Regions from separate parts of the Yersinia antarctica genome, predicted to be linked through region 2. Evidence: predicted binding sites of a transcription regulator. Region 2 holds the regulator's gene; each other region holds the start of a gene.

Region 1 (4,964 bases), 4.3 Mb from region 2:
TTTTAGTTGGAACGTAATCTTTACCATCTTCGAAGGTGTGGGAAGGTGTTACTTCACTGTCATCGACGCGCAAAACCTTACGAACAAAAAAGATACCGTATAAACGGTAGCAGATCATAAGGATACACGCTGAAGCGATAACAAAGGTAATCGCATGTTGCATGAGCATTCTCTCCAGGGAATTTGTCAGGCGTTAACATACGCCTGACCCCTAAGAGAAATATCAGCGATCTGGTTAAGCGGTAGTTTGTATCATTAAGCGGTTAAAAAGAGCCACCCAGTGGTGACTCAATATCATAAAGATCAGAAAGAGTGCGGGTAGATAAACCACTACTCTAAAAAATAGGACTGTAACTTTTTGCGCTCAGCGCTACCCAGGCCGAACTCCTGTTGCAACCACTGTTCACGACTACCATAACGCTGTTGAATACTACGCAGAGCAGTTTGAATAAACTCTTCTTTGGCCGATAAGACAAAAGCGAATTGCCCTAACGCTTGGTCATTCAGTTTGAGTGCCAACTCTGCCAGCATATGCTCACGGAAAGGGGCCAGAGTGGTTTCAGTCAACAGATAATCTTCCAATACCGTCGATTCATCGGCACCCAAGGCAAATAACACCAGTGCAGAACCAATACCAGTACGGTCTTTCCCGACAGCACAATGTTGTACCACACCCGCAGCAGCATGCTCCGAAGATGCGCAATTTTGCAACAATCCAACCAGTTGTTTATAGGCTTGATTATTAAAAGGCAGCCGGCGATAAAGCTCTAACATAAAACCACGGGCATCAAATGCCGCTAATGTCTCGTTAGTCAGTTTTTCCAAATTGGCATTGACTTCACTGCTCAGCGGGTTGGCCGGAATATTGTGATAACTGGCGCCAGTCCACACCACATCTGGTTTAGCCTGAACTTCATCGGCATCGCGATAATCAAGAATTTGAGCGACGGAGCCACTACTGAGGAAATCACAATCTCTGGTACTTAAGCGGTCGAGTGAACCTGAGCGGAACAGCAATCCGCGCTTGATACGCCGCCCATCAGCAGCCTGATTACCGCCAAGGTCACGAAAATTAATACCGCCATCAAGTGCGATTAGGGAGGGATGGGATAGAGCAGTTTTCGTCATATTTTCCTCTTATTATTGTTCTTTATAAGAGTGATGACCTTAGCAGATAAACCGGAAAAATAAAAAACGGGCCAGAAGACTGACCCGATAACAGACAGTTTGTTGACTCGCCAATCGTCGCTATTAGCTCAGACGGCGGGCCTAGATCAAATGACGAGCTGCTTCTACCACAATTTTCACCGCGTCACTTTCAGTCGCTTTCATAGTTTCTTCGTTTGGGATCTCTTGCTGGGTGCGATTTACAATTACCCCTGCGACCATGCCGGCACGCAAGCCCTGGCTGGCACACATGGTGAGCAAGGTTGCAGATTCCATTTCATAATTCATCACGCCCATAGATTGCCATTCTTCCATGGAGCCTTTAAAACGGCTGACAACACGACCAGAGAAGGTGTCATAACGCTCCTGCCCCGGATAGAAGGTATCGGAAGAGGCGGTCACACCAATATGAGTAGTCGCCCCCACTGATTTGGCAGCATTAACTAATGCAGTGGTGCAGGTAAAGTCAGCCACTGCTGGGAACTCCATCGGCGCAAAGTGCAGGCTGGCTCCGTCTAAACGTACAGCGGCGGTGGTAACCAACACATCACCAACATTAATATGTGGCTGAATAGCACCAGTGGTACCAATACGTAGGAAAGTCCGTACACCAAGCTGTGCCAGCTCTTCAACCGCAATAGAAGTCGATGGGCCACCGATACCCGTTGAGCAGACGATCACTGCTTTGCCATCCAATTCGGCGCGCCACGAAGTAAATTCACGATGAGAGGCCAAATGTACTGGGTTATCCATCAATTTAGCGATTTTCTCAACACGCTGTGGATCACCCGGAACGATAGCCAGAGTCGCCCCTTGCAGATCATTTTTAGTCAGGCCCAAGTGAAAAACGTCAGATTTAGCCATGTGTGAGAGTCCTCTTTCATGAGAGATGTTGTAGGGAGGTGCAAAGAAATACTTTACTCAAAATTATCACTTTATTTCGTGATGACAGTCACCTTGCCAAAAGAAATGAATTACACGATACATTTTAAATGTGACAAAAATCACATTTAATGGCAGTTAAGACTATTTTTTAGACAAAGCTGGCGAGAAATGACAATTATACCCAAGCTGATTACAGTTGCAGCTAACACCACTGCAACGCCAAGTACGAAAGGTATATTTCTCTATAAGCAGGAATGATAGACCAATATCCTGCTATCAATTGCTAACTGCTATCAATTGCTAACTTCTATCGATTGTTAAACTCTATCAACTATTAGTCTGAGTTATAAAATTCAAGATATGAATCACCAAAAATTATAATTACAAAAAACCTGATCTCATTAATCTCAAAGATTACCTATAGTTAAACTCGGCAATAGCAAAAATCGGGGAGTAATGGGTAATTCAACTCGGTAATTTTTTCTCATATCGCAAGGAGACTACAGTGAAAACTGATCAACTTATGACTCCCAGGCAGGCGGCAGACGGTTTCACCTCTGCGGTAGGCCCACTGGCCTCGACGACCCGCCATACCGATCAACAAGGTATTCACTGCACAGAAACCACCATTCCGTCTCAGGGCGATGAATTACCGGCCTATATTGCCAAACCGGCCCAGCAAAACGGGTCATATCCGGTGGTTATTGTCGTGCAAGAAATCTTTGGCGTACATGAGCATATTCAGGATATCTGCCGCAGACTAGCTAAACAGGGGTATCTGGCCATTGCACCTGAGCTGTTCTTCCGCCAAGGCGATGCCAAAGAATATGATGACATCAATGCATTAGTGAAAAATCTGGTGGGTAAAGTGCCAGACCGTCAGGTTATGGTGGATCTTGATCATGCAGCGCATTGGGCATCACGCCATGGTGGGGATACCAGTAAACTGGCCATTACCGGATTTTGCTGGGGTGGACGGATTGCGTGGTTGTATGCGGCCCATAACCCACAGTTAAAAGCGGCAGTGGCTTGGTATGGCAAACTGGTCGGTGAAAAAACCTTACTGTTACCCAAATCTCCGGTTGATGTCGCGATTGATCTCAATGCTCCGGTGCTAGGGTTGTATGGCGGCAAAGATGGCAGTATTACGCAAGAACATATCGATACTATGCGTCAGGCATTACGTGCAGCAAATGCCGATGCAGAAATCATTGTTTATCCAGATGCTGGGCATGCTTTTAATGCTGACTACCGCCCAAGTTATCACGCCGAATCCGCACTGGATGGCTGGCAGCGGATGCTCGATTGGTTTGATCAACATGGTGTTGCCGCCAATCCCATATCTGAATAAGTGAAATAACGGCAATAAAAAGGGCGCGAGATGCGCCCAGAATTTAACGATTAGACTGAGATAGCATCAGAGTTGTTCTGCACGCAAACGCTGCGCAGCCAGTACCATGTTTGCCAGTGCCTGACGGGTTTCTGGCCAGCCACGCGTTTTCAAACCACAATCCGGGTTAACCCACAAACGTTCTGCCGGGATACGTTGAGCGGCTTTACGTAGTAATGCTTCAATCCACTCCACACTTGGCACATTCGGCGAGTGAATATCATAAACGCCGGGCCCAATTTCATTCGGGTAAGCAAAATCTTCGAATGATTCGAGCAATTCCATATCTGAACGAGAGGTTTCGATGGTAATCACATCAGCATCTAGCGCAGCAATGGAATCCATGATGTCATTAAACTCGCAATAACACATATGAGTATGAATCTGGGTGTCATTCTGCGCGACAGCCGCATTCAGTTTAAAGGCATCGATGGCCCATTGTAGATACGCTTGCCAATCGGCACGGCGCAGGGGTAAGCCTTCACGCAGCGCAGGCTCATCAATCTGGATGATACCAATACCGGCTTTCTCCAGATCTTCCACTTCATCACGCAGCGCCAGTGCAATTTGTTTGGCGATGGTTTCACGGCTAACATCTTCGCGCGGGAATGACCAACACAGGATAGTGACCGGGCCGGTCAACATGCCTTTTACTGGTTTGTCCGTCAGCGATTGAGCATATTTGGCCCATTCAACCGTGATAGCTTGCGGGCGGCTGATGTCACCAATAATCACTGGCGGCTTAACACAACGGGAACCGTAGCTCTGCACCCAACCATTTTGGGTAAAAACGAATCCATCCAGATGTTCGCCAAAATATTCAACCATATCATTACGTTCTGCTTCACCATGAACCAATACGTCCAGACCTAAACGCTCCTGTTCAGCAATGGCTTGCTTGATATGTTCGCTGATACCGGTGCGGTAGTTTTTCCCATCCAAACGGCCTTGCTTGAAGTCCAGACGCAGGCCACGGATCTCAGTAGTTTGCGGGAATGAACCGATAGTGGTGGTTGGCCAGGCCGGTAAGTTAAAGCGCTTACGCTGCGCTTCAGCGCGGCCTTCATAAGGCAGTTGGCGTTCAATATCCTGTGCAGTAATGGCCGCCAGACGTTGCTCCACCTGCGTATTATGAACACGACTGGAGGATTGACGGGCACGGATCGGCGCACTGTACGCAGCTAACTCGGCCAGTTTGGCTTCGCTCGGCGCGTTTAATGCTTGTGTTAATAATGCCAGTTCAGCGCATTTTTGCAGCGCAAAGGCAAACCAGCTTTTCACTTCTGCATCAAGACGTGTTTCTTCACTTAAATCAATCGGGCTGTGTAATAAGGAGCAAGAGCTACCCAACCATAATGGGCGACCATTAACCTGTGGTTGCAGGCGCTCGAACCAGTTGCTAAGGTCAGCACGCCACACGTTACGGCCATTAATCACCCCCAGCGAGAGCAGCCACCCTTTTGGCAATTTTGTATCCAGAACAGCAATATCATCTTTGCCTGCAACCACATCAACATGCAGA
Region 2 (4,964 bases):
TAGTCCTCTCGCTGTTACGAAGACATTGGCTGAAACAGGGTGACAAGCCCGCCACTTTGCCCTAAAAATAATCATCAACGATAAAAAAACAGGCGATTGCAGCCCAGTCACTGAAGATCTAACCCCCATGGAGTTACAGCTAATATGTCGACTAAACATCCGGTTATAGCCGTTACCGGCTCAAGTGGCGCAGGGACAACCACCACTAGCCTGGCGTTCCGTAAGATCTTTCAGCAATTGAATATTCGCGCAGCGCAAATTGAAGGTGACAGTTTCCATCGCTATACCCGCCCTGAGATGGATGCCGCCATCCGTAAAGCACGAGATCAAGGCCGACATATCAGCTATTTTGGCCCCGAAGCCAATGACTTTGGCCAGTTGGAGCAAAGTGTGTCGGAATACGGTGAACACGGCACTGGCTGTTCACGTAAGTATTTACATACCTATGATGAAGCGGTGCCATACAACCAAATTCCCGGCACGTTTACCTCGTGGGAAGCATTACCACAACCCACCGACGTGCTGTTTTATGAAGGGCTGCATGGCGGCGTGGTGACTGAACATCATGATGTGGCGAAACACGTCGATCTGTTGGTGGGCGTGGTACCTATCGTCAATCTGGAGTGGATTCAGAAATTAGTACGCGATACCGGCGAACGCGGCCATTCGCGTGAAGCGGTGATGGATTCCGTAGTGCGCTCCATGGATGATTATATCAACTACATTACGCCGCAGTTCTCACGCACTCATATCAACTTCCAGCGCGTGCCAACCGTTGACACATCAAATCCGTTTGCTGCCAAAGCGATTCCGTCACTGGATGAAAGCTTTGTGGTTATTCATTTCCGGGGTTTGGATCAAATTGATTTCCCTTACTTACTGGCGATGTTGCAAGGATCATTTATCTCTAATATCAATACATTGGTGGTACCCGGCGGAAAAATGGGGCTGGCAATGGAGCTGATTATGGCGCCGCTAGTGCAGCAGTTGCTGGAAGGGGAGAAAATCGGTTAATCTCCTTCATTCTTGAAGCCGCAGTATAGCAATGGCTGGAGAGAAAAAAATAATTTGACTCTATCCCAACCCAAAGTAATTGGAGCTGCAGGTAGGCAGCAAACGAACTCATCCCGATGAGCTTACATAAGTAAGTGATTCGGGTGAGCGAACGCAGCTAACAACCCTGCAGCTTCAAGTACGAAGGGTTTGCTTAGGCGATGTCACGGATCTCAAAACTGTGGGTAATCGTCGCCGCTTTACCCAACATCAGTGAGACGGAGCAATACTTTTCTGCTGACAGCTCAACGGCTCGTTCCACAATTTTGTCGGTCAGACCTTTGCCGCTGACAATAAAATGCAGGTTGATTTGCGTAAATAGACGCGGTGCCTCTTCGCGACGCTGCGAGGTTAATGTCACTTCGCAATCACGCACATCATTGCGGCCTTTTTGTAAAATAGAGACCACATCAATCGCGCTACAACCGCCTGCTGACATTAATAACATTTCCATCGGACTCGGTGCTTTGTCTCCAGCATTACCGTCCATCAACACCTGATGACCTGATGCCGATTCACCCAAAAATGTCAGCCCCTCAACCCACTTTACACGTGCCTGCATAACTCTTGCTCCCGGTTAAATTTTCTGATCCAGACTACCCTTTCATTTACAAACTGGCAATGTAACCCGATGTTCATCATGCTGAAGCGATACAACACAAGACACTGGCTTCATCCTGTGCTACAAACAGAACCGAAAGTGTTGTTTCTAGAATTAAATAGGGTAGCTTCTCAATACTCAGTGGAGGGTTTCTACCCGGTACGTATCTTGGCTATACCTTTCGGCAGTTGAGCAAATTAATATGCTACGAGAAAGTGTATTTTATAAGCACGCCGTACAGGGAACTCTGAGCCCTGTTATGTTAGGCAGCGATAACAACAGAGGATAACAGCGAATGGTTCTCGGCAAGCCACAAACAGACCCGACTCTCGAATGGTTCCTGTCTCATTGCCATATCCACAAATATCCATCGAAGAGTACGCTGATTCACCAAGGTGAAAAGGCCGAAACGCTTTACTACATCGTGAAAGGCTCCGTTGCGGTGCTTATCAAAGATGAGGAAGGTAAAGAGATGATTCTCTCCTATCTTAATCAGGGAGATTTCATCGGCGAACTTGGATTATTTGAAGAAGGCCAAGAACGTAGCGCCTGGGTTAGAGCAAAAACCGCCTGTGAAGTGGCTGAAATTTCTTACAAAAAATTCCGTCAGCTGATTCAGGTCAATCCAGATATTTTAATGCGCCTATCTTCACAGATGGCGAGTCGCTTACAGATTACATCTGAGAAAGTGGGCAACCTTGCTTTCCTTGATGTGACTGGGCGTATTGCACAAACGCTGCTTAATCTGGCAAAACAACCTGATGCCATGACCCACCCAGATGGGATGCAGATTAAAATTACCCGCCAGGAAATTGGTCAGATAGTTGGCTGCTCCCGCGAAACCGTGGGGCGGATACTAAAAATGCTGGAAGATCAAAACCTGATCTCCGCACACGGTAAAACGATTGTCGTCTACGGCACCCGTTAATTCCCCCTAAACTGGTGCCGATACTGTCGGCATCAGTTTTTTAATCTTTTGTGATCAATAAATTTCTGGGGCCTTTATGAAATGGCAACGGCTTATTTATCATCCTGAAGTTAATTACGCACTACGCCAAACATTAGTGCTCTGCCTGCCTGCAGCATTAGGGTTCGCTCTCGGCGAACTTCGGCTGGGCTTGATGTTTTCTCTGATACCCGCCTGTTGCAACATTGCCTCACTGGATACACCACACCAACATTTTTTCCGGCGTCTGCTGGTCGGCGGCGCGCTGTTTACTGTGAGTAGCTTCCTAACCCAGCAACTGCTGCTATGGGGTATTCCGTTGCCTGCTGTCATGCTCAGCCTGGCATTAGTTCTAGGAGTGAGTGGGGCGATTAGCCAATTGAATGGCCATTTGTTACCCGCGGCACTGATTGCTGCTATTTTCAGCCTCAGCATGGTGGGCCGCGCTCCGATCTGGCAAGCCCCGTTGCTGTGTGCCGTAGGGACACTGTGGTATGGGGTGTTTAACGGGTTATGGTTCCGACTCTGCAAGGATCAACCGATTCGCGAACCTTTGAGTCAGCTTTATCGCTTACTAGCCGATTATTGTGACACCAAATACAGCCTGTTTGCTCAGCACCTTGAGCCGGAAAAATCGATACCGCCGCTGCTGGACAGACAACAGGCGATTATGGACAAGATTAATCAGCTTTATCAGCAATTTAATCTGATTCATAACACCACGAAGAAAGAACAAAAACGGTTGTTGGGATTGTTCCAAATGGCTCTCGATTTGCAAGAGCACATTACTGCGGCCCTGATTCAGCCAGAAAAAGCACAAGAGTTAATGGAGCAGACACAGATTGAGAGCGTGATACGCCGTAATTGCCAGAAAATCTCAGCTCAAATGCGCAGCATCGCCAACGACATTCTCTATCACCACCATGCTGATGAGCATTTCACTGCCGATGATGGTCTGACAGAACTGGCAAGCATCGCACAGGCACACCCAGACAACCCGGTCGCACAATTCTACTACTACCATATCAGCCACGTGACCCAGCTATTGAGTGACCGGCGACCACTGTATGACCGTGACCTGATGTCCAGCCAACAACCACAACCTTTCTGGCCGGCGTTGATCAGCTATCTGTCGTTCAAATCAGGTGCACTGCGGGAAGCGGCTCGTCTGGGCGTAACACTGGCAGCAGGTAGCTATATCGGTAACTTAATTCATCTACCCAAACCTTATTGGATTTTGCTTACTGTGATGCTGGTAACGCAGAACGGTTATAACGCCACCAAGGTACGAATCCATCACCGTGCACTCGGCACCTTGATTGGGCTGATATTGGCAGCTGGTCTATTGCATCTGCCAATGCCAGAGGGTGCCACCCTTGGCATTATGCTGCTCATTACCCTTGCCGCTTATCTGGTTCAACGTAAAAACTACGGGCTATCTGTTGTTGGCAGAACCATAACCGCAGTCTATATCTTGCAATTATTGACCGGAGAAGGCGCTGACTTCTTGGTTCCGCGATTGCTAGATACCTTAATTGGCTGCGCATTGGCCTTTGCCAGCGCCCTATGGCTGTGGCCTCAGTGGCAGAGCGGTTTACTGCGTAAGAATGCCCATCAGGCGCTAGAGGCATATCAGAAGATTTTGCGCTTGCTGCTGACGCCTGAGCCTGATATCAACCAACTGGCCTATAAACGCATTGAAGTAAATAAGGCCAGTAACACCGTGTTAAGCTCCTTAAATCAGGCGATGCAAGAGCCGGGGTTCAACTCAAAATATTTGGCAGATATGCGATTATGGGCCACTCACAGTGAGTTGATTGTTGGGCATATCAATGAGATGACTATCCTGACGCGGGCTTATCCCTTGGGGAGTTCAGTACCAGGTAAATATCACATTCAGCTCAGCGTCGAACTGGCGGCAGATTATTTACAACTCTGTGAGATAGCCATTCAGCAATGCCAGCAACGGCTGGAGTCAGACAACAGCGAGGGGAATAACGATTTCGTGCAGATGCCGGATGTCACACCGGACACACAAATTTCTGAGTTGGAACGTAATTTACGCCGGGTTTTGTCACACTTAAGCGTGATGCATACGGTGTCTGCCATGGCTTGGCAACAACAACCCCATCACGGTATTTGGCGCAGTCAGAGATTACGGGAGCATGTATAGCAATGGAGAGGCAAAATACCTCTCCATAATTGAGTTAACCCTGGACCAGACTGGCGATGGCTTGCTCTAACCGCGCCATTCCTTGTTTGATATCATCCAGCTCCACCACTAATGAAGGGGCTAACCGCAACACATTTGGCCCGGCATTGAGGACCATCAAGCCATTAGCCGCCGCAGCCATCAGCAACTCG
Region 3 (4,964 bases), 2.1 Mb from region 2:
CCCCTGAGGTTATCTGTGGGAGACTGAAAATCCAGTTTGATATCGCCGTCAGCAAAAATACCCTCTACCGCTATATCCGTTCGGACAGACAGGCTGGCGGTAAGCTTTACCTTCAGCTCCCTCACCGGGGTAAACGCTATCGCTATGATACGGGTGAGCCCGGACGCACGCCCATCCCGGACAGGGTTGGCATTGAGCACAGGCCTGCTGAGGCTGAACTCAAACAGGTTCCCGGGCATGTTGAAATCGATACGATTTTTGGCAAAGACCAGAAGTCATTCCTGCTGACGGTCGTGGACAAAGCCACACGTCAGATACACTATCGATAATAATCCCACCACTGCTTGACTCATATAATAAGGCTGAGCCAACAAGCGGTATCCAATGTAATTAAATAAGGTGACAAAGCTGCCCATTATCAGAAAACCTTCGGCAAACAGCAGTGGTAAGCCTGGGTCACGCCAGTGCAGCTTGAAATTAATCACCAGTGTTCTAGGGCGTAACGACGTTGGGCGGAAATGTTTAGACGGCGGGAGAATTCGCCAAAACATGCAAGCGGCAGCTAAAGCAAACAACCCAATAACCGCCAGTGCAATACGCCAGGAAAAGAAGTCACTCAACACCCCCGTCACCAGGCGGCCACTCATCCCTCCAATGGAATTGCCGCTGATATACAAGCCCATGGAGAGTGCGACAAAACTTGGATGAATCTCCTCACTGAGGTAGGTCATGGCCACAGCAGCAACGCCGCTTAAGGACAGACCAATCAATGCCCGCATCAACAAAATCCCTTGCCAACTGGTCATAAAGGCACAAATTAAAGTACAGATAGCCGCCAGCATTAGCGCAACGACCATGACCGACTTACGTCCAATGGCATCGGAAAGTGGACCGGTAAACATCAGGCCAAACGCTAACATGCCGGTGGCGGCTGAAAGCGATAAGCTGCTGCCCGCAGGTGAGATATTAAAGTCTTGAGATAACAGTGGCAGGATGGGTTGTACACAATAGAGCAGGGCGAATGTAGCTAATCCTGCTGAAAAGAAAGCCAGTGTCACACGGATAAATTCTGGTGTACCACGTTGAATATATGGCCGTTTAGTTAAACGTGTAACCTCGGGAAGCGGAACTAACGAAGTTGCACCATCGTGTGCTGCGGATGTCGGCGCTACGGTGGTCGTAGTGCGCAAAGAGGTGGTCACGGTATTTCCTTATCAATAACCCAATTAAAGACTGTCTGTTTCGATTTAGCCACTATTTAGCTTAATGAGAAGAGCATAGAAATAGCTGAGTTTTTTGTCTAATATATTAATTATTATAAATGAGACTTTAAACATATCAATGGAGCGCAATGAGTATTGAACTCAGACATTTACGTTATTTCATTGCCGTAGCAGAAGAATTGCACTTTGGTAGGGCGGCAGAGCGCTTGCGCATTTCTCAGCCACCACTCAGCCAGCAAATTCAGAGTTTGGAAGAGCAAATTGGTGCCCGACTCTTGGCGCGTAACAACCGTAATGTCAGCCTGACCCAAGCCGGCTCCTTGTTTTTAAAGGAGTCTTACCAAATTTTAGCCCAAGTGCATTCGGCAGCGGAAAAAGCGGGGCGTTTGCATCGCGGAGAATCCGGCGAACTGACTATCGGTTTTACTTCATCGGCACCTTTTATTAGCACGGTATCTAAAAATTTACAGGCATTCCGGCAACTGCATCCTCAAGTGCATATCAAAATGCGGGAAGTTAACAGTAGACAGCAAATTGAACCTTTACTGGATGGGCGGCTTGATCTTGGCGTAATGCGCAATACACGATTGCCGGAGGCACTGCAATATCGTCTGTTGTTACGTGAACCTTTGGTTGCCGTTGTCCACGAAAAAAGCCCCTTAGCGGCTTTACCTTCGGGGAGTGTTAAATTTAGCTCACTGGCAGAACAACCCTTTGTTTTCTTTTCGCGTGAAGTGGGTACTGCCCTGTATGATGAAATCCTCGCACTATTAACCCGCGCGGGTATCACGCCTTATATTACGCAAGAAGTAGGAGAGGCGATGACCATCGTCGGTTTGGTGTCCTCTGGTTTGGGCGTGTCGATACTGCCTGCCTCATTTACCCGAGTAAAAGTGGATGGGGTGAAATATTTACCTTTGGCTGAACCTGATGCCACCACCGAAGTGTGGTTGGTTAATCATAAACATCGGCCAGTAACCGCCCCAGCAGAAGCGTTGATTCGCTTGATGGTTAAGGATACTCAAGCGACGCCAGCCAACTGACTCCGTATAAATAACCAGCAGTAAAGCCAGGAAAACCGGTGATTATGTGCAGTAAATCACATAACTAATCAAATAGTTGACGGCATATACTAAAAGCCCCAACATAGCCGATAATCTTTATTTAGAAGCGCGAAAAATACTCGGTTGGCAGAGAAGGAGCCGGTTCAGTGATAACGGATGGACAGCCTGGGCACATTGATCAAATCAAGCAGACCAATGCAGGAGCCGTTTATCGGCTGATTGATTTGTTCGGCCCAATATCCCGTATTGAACTGTCTAAACGGGCGCAACTGGCCCCGGCCAGTATCACGAAGATTGTGCGGGAACTGGTTGAGGCTCATCTGGTCAAAGAGACCGAATATCAAGATATTGGCAGCCGTGGGCGGCCTGCCATTGGTTTAGTTCTTGATACCGAAGCTTGGCATTATGTCTCTGGGCGTATCAGTCGCGGTTCTATTACTCTCGCCTTGCGTGATCTCAGCAGTAAACTGGTGGTTGAGGATCAAATTCCGTTACCGGATAGTCATCCTGAACCGCTACTTAATCGTATTCTCAATGAAGTTGATCAATTCTTTATTCGGCATCAAGACAAGCTTGAGCGGTTAACTGCGATTGCAATTACTATGCCTGGCATCATTGATGCCCCGGCGGGTATTGTGCATAAAATGCCGTTTTATGATGTTGATGAGATGCTGCTTGGCCCAGCACTGGAACAGCGCACGGGATTACCTGTCTATCTACAACACGATATTTGCGCCTGGACGATGGCCGAAGCACTGTATGGTGCTTCACGTGGCTGTCAGAATGTCATCCAAGTGGTGATTGATCATAACGTCGGTGCTGGTGTTATCACTGCCGGAAGGGTATTGCACGCAGGTAGTCGTAGCGTAGTGGAGATTGGTCATACTCAGGTGGATCCCTACGGCAAGCGCTGTTATTGCGGTAATCATGGCTGCCTTGAGACAGTTGCCAGTATCGAGAATATGTTGGAAATTGCCCAGCAACGATTAAATGGTTCAATGAGTTCGCTATTACACAGTTCTCCACTGAATGTTGAATCTTTATGTGATGCGGCGCTGGCGGGCGATCAGTTAGCTAAAGATATTATTCTGGGCGTTGGCCACAGTGTTGGCCGAATTATTGCCATTATGGTCAATTTATTTAACCCGGAAAAAATTCTGGTCGGTTCCCCATTAAATAAAGCCGCATCTATTCTACATCCGGCAATTGCGTCATGTATTCGTCAACAAGCACTACCTGCTTACAGTGAGAATATTCTGGTTGAACCTACAGCATTTTTTAATCAGGGCACAATGCCAGGAGCTGCATTAGTAAAAGAAGCGTTATATAACGGTTCATTATTGGTGAAGTTGCTGCAAGGGTAAGGTATTAACACTAATAATTATGGGTTAATTATTAGTGGGTATGTACGATGTATTCCTCCTATTATTTGGTGTTATCCGTTAAAAACCTCTCTCAGTTCGGCAAAACCTTGCGCTAACGCAAGCTGTCTGTTGTCGGCATCGCCTAGACTTTTATCCATGTTGCCAATTTCGCTAATGTTAGGCGGAAAGACTTGAGTCTAAGTGGCCAGATTGCGGAGTATTGTTATGTTAACGCGTGTATTTGTGACGGGTACCGACACTGCTGTCGGTAAAACCGTGGTGTCACGGGCCTTACTTCAGGCCTTAAGCCAAAATGGCAGAACAGCGGTAGGCTATAAGCCGGTAGCGACAGAAAGTAAAGAGACACCTGAAGGGTTGCGTAATCAGGATGCACTTATTTTGCAGGCTTCATCCTCTATAAATTTGGATTATCAGGAAGTTAATCCATTCCCGCTGCAAGGGGATGTTATCCATGCCTGCACGGATACGCTGATTAATTACGGTGCAATGACCGAAGGATTACAACGTTTATCCGCCAAAGCCGATACGGTTGTGGTCGAAGGTTGTGGTGGCTGGAAAGTTATGATGAATGACCAGCGTTTCTATTCTGATTGGGTGATACAGGAACAATTGCCGGTTATTTTAGTCGTCGGAATTAAATTAGGTTGCATCAATCATGCATTATTAACAGCACAAGCCATTATCAACGATGGATTACCCTTATTGGGATGGGTCGCAAATCGAATTAATCCCGGATTAGCTCATTACGCCGAAACAATTGCTATGCTACGCGAACGGTTACCTGCGCCACAATTAGGGCAATTACCTTATCTTCCTCATCCAGAAGAGAAGCCGCTGGCGAAATATTTAGATTTGACGGCGATCGGCTGATCATCTATTTATCCCTTTGGGCTGATTAAATTAATAGTGGCTATCCACTATTGCATTAGTTGCCTATTTTAGCGTGAATGATATACCGAAATCGGACGCAACCATCGGGCTATTGTTGTTGAAATAACACAGGATAATAGTAATCCTGGGAGTAGGGTGTATTCGCCCGTCATTTCGCAAACCATTAATGCCGCCATGATAGGGGCATGAGTGGTCGCAGCCAATAGAGTCGCCATACCGGTCAGTGCCATCAACAACGCAATATTGTCACCAAGAGCTGGCCACCAGGCAAACATCTGCCCACATAACATGCCTAACGCGGCCCCAACAAACAAGGTCGGGGTGAATACCCCGCCCGGAGCACCTGAACCGCTACTGGCTAATACAGCCAACAATTTGCATATCAATATACCTGCAATCAA

What was found. The regulator CRP, encoded in region 2, controls carbon source genes, mostly activating them, when cyclic AMP is high. The targets are predictions, from matches to a motif close to ATGTGANNNNNNTCACAT.
Region 1: a site for CRP is predicted at 2,160-2,177, ahead of udp (uridine phosphorylase). Genes of this name have one in related genera too.
Region 3: a site for CRP is predicted at 2,311-2,328, ahead of mlc (sugar metabolism global transcriptional regulator Mlc). Genes of this name have one in related genera too.

Annotation. Positions count from the first base shown of each region.
Region 1 is NZ_JBSJQF010000001.1:4,597,872-4,602,835, forward strand. It holds gene ACWJJO_RS21210 (carbon starvation CstA family protein) at 1-163, opposite strand, end outside; gene ACWJJO_RS21215 (tyrosine-protein phosphatase) at 331-1,128, opposite strand; gene udp (uridine phosphorylase) at 1,270-2,031, opposite strand; gene ACWJJO_RS21225 (dienelactone hydrolase family protein) at 2,558-3,403, shown strand; gene metE (5-methyltetrahydropteroyltriglutamate--homocysteine S-methyltransferase) at 3,470-4,964, opposite strand, start outside.
Region 2 is NZ_JBSJQF010000001.1:282,458-287,421, reverse strand. It holds gene ACWJJO_RS01135 (YheU family protein) at 1-3, shown strand, start outside; gene ACWJJO_RS01130 (phosphoribulokinase) at 145-1,014, shown strand; gene ACWJJO_RS01125 (OsmC family protein) at 1,208-1,615, opposite strand; gene crp (cAMP-activated global transcriptional regulator CRP) at 1,950-2,582, shown strand; gene ACWJJO_RS01115 (YccS/YhfK family putative transporter) at 2,659-4,773, shown strand; gene argD (bifunctional acetylornithine/succinyldiaminopimelate transaminase) at 4,808-4,964, opposite strand, start outside.
Region 3 is NZ_JBSJQF010000001.1:2,401,244-2,406,207, forward strand. It holds gene ACWJJO_RS11080 (IS30 family transposase) at 1-329, shown strand, start outside; partial or broken gene ACWJJO_RS11085 (MFS transporter) at 309-1,202, opposite strand; gene ACWJJO_RS11090 (LysR family transcriptional regulator) at 1,352-2,266, shown strand; gene mlc (sugar metabolism global transcriptional regulator Mlc) at 2,434-3,651, shown strand; gene bioD (dethiobiotin synthase) at 3,877-4,542, shown strand; gene clcB (voltage-gated ClC-type chloride channel ClcB) at 4,611-4,964, opposite strand, start outside.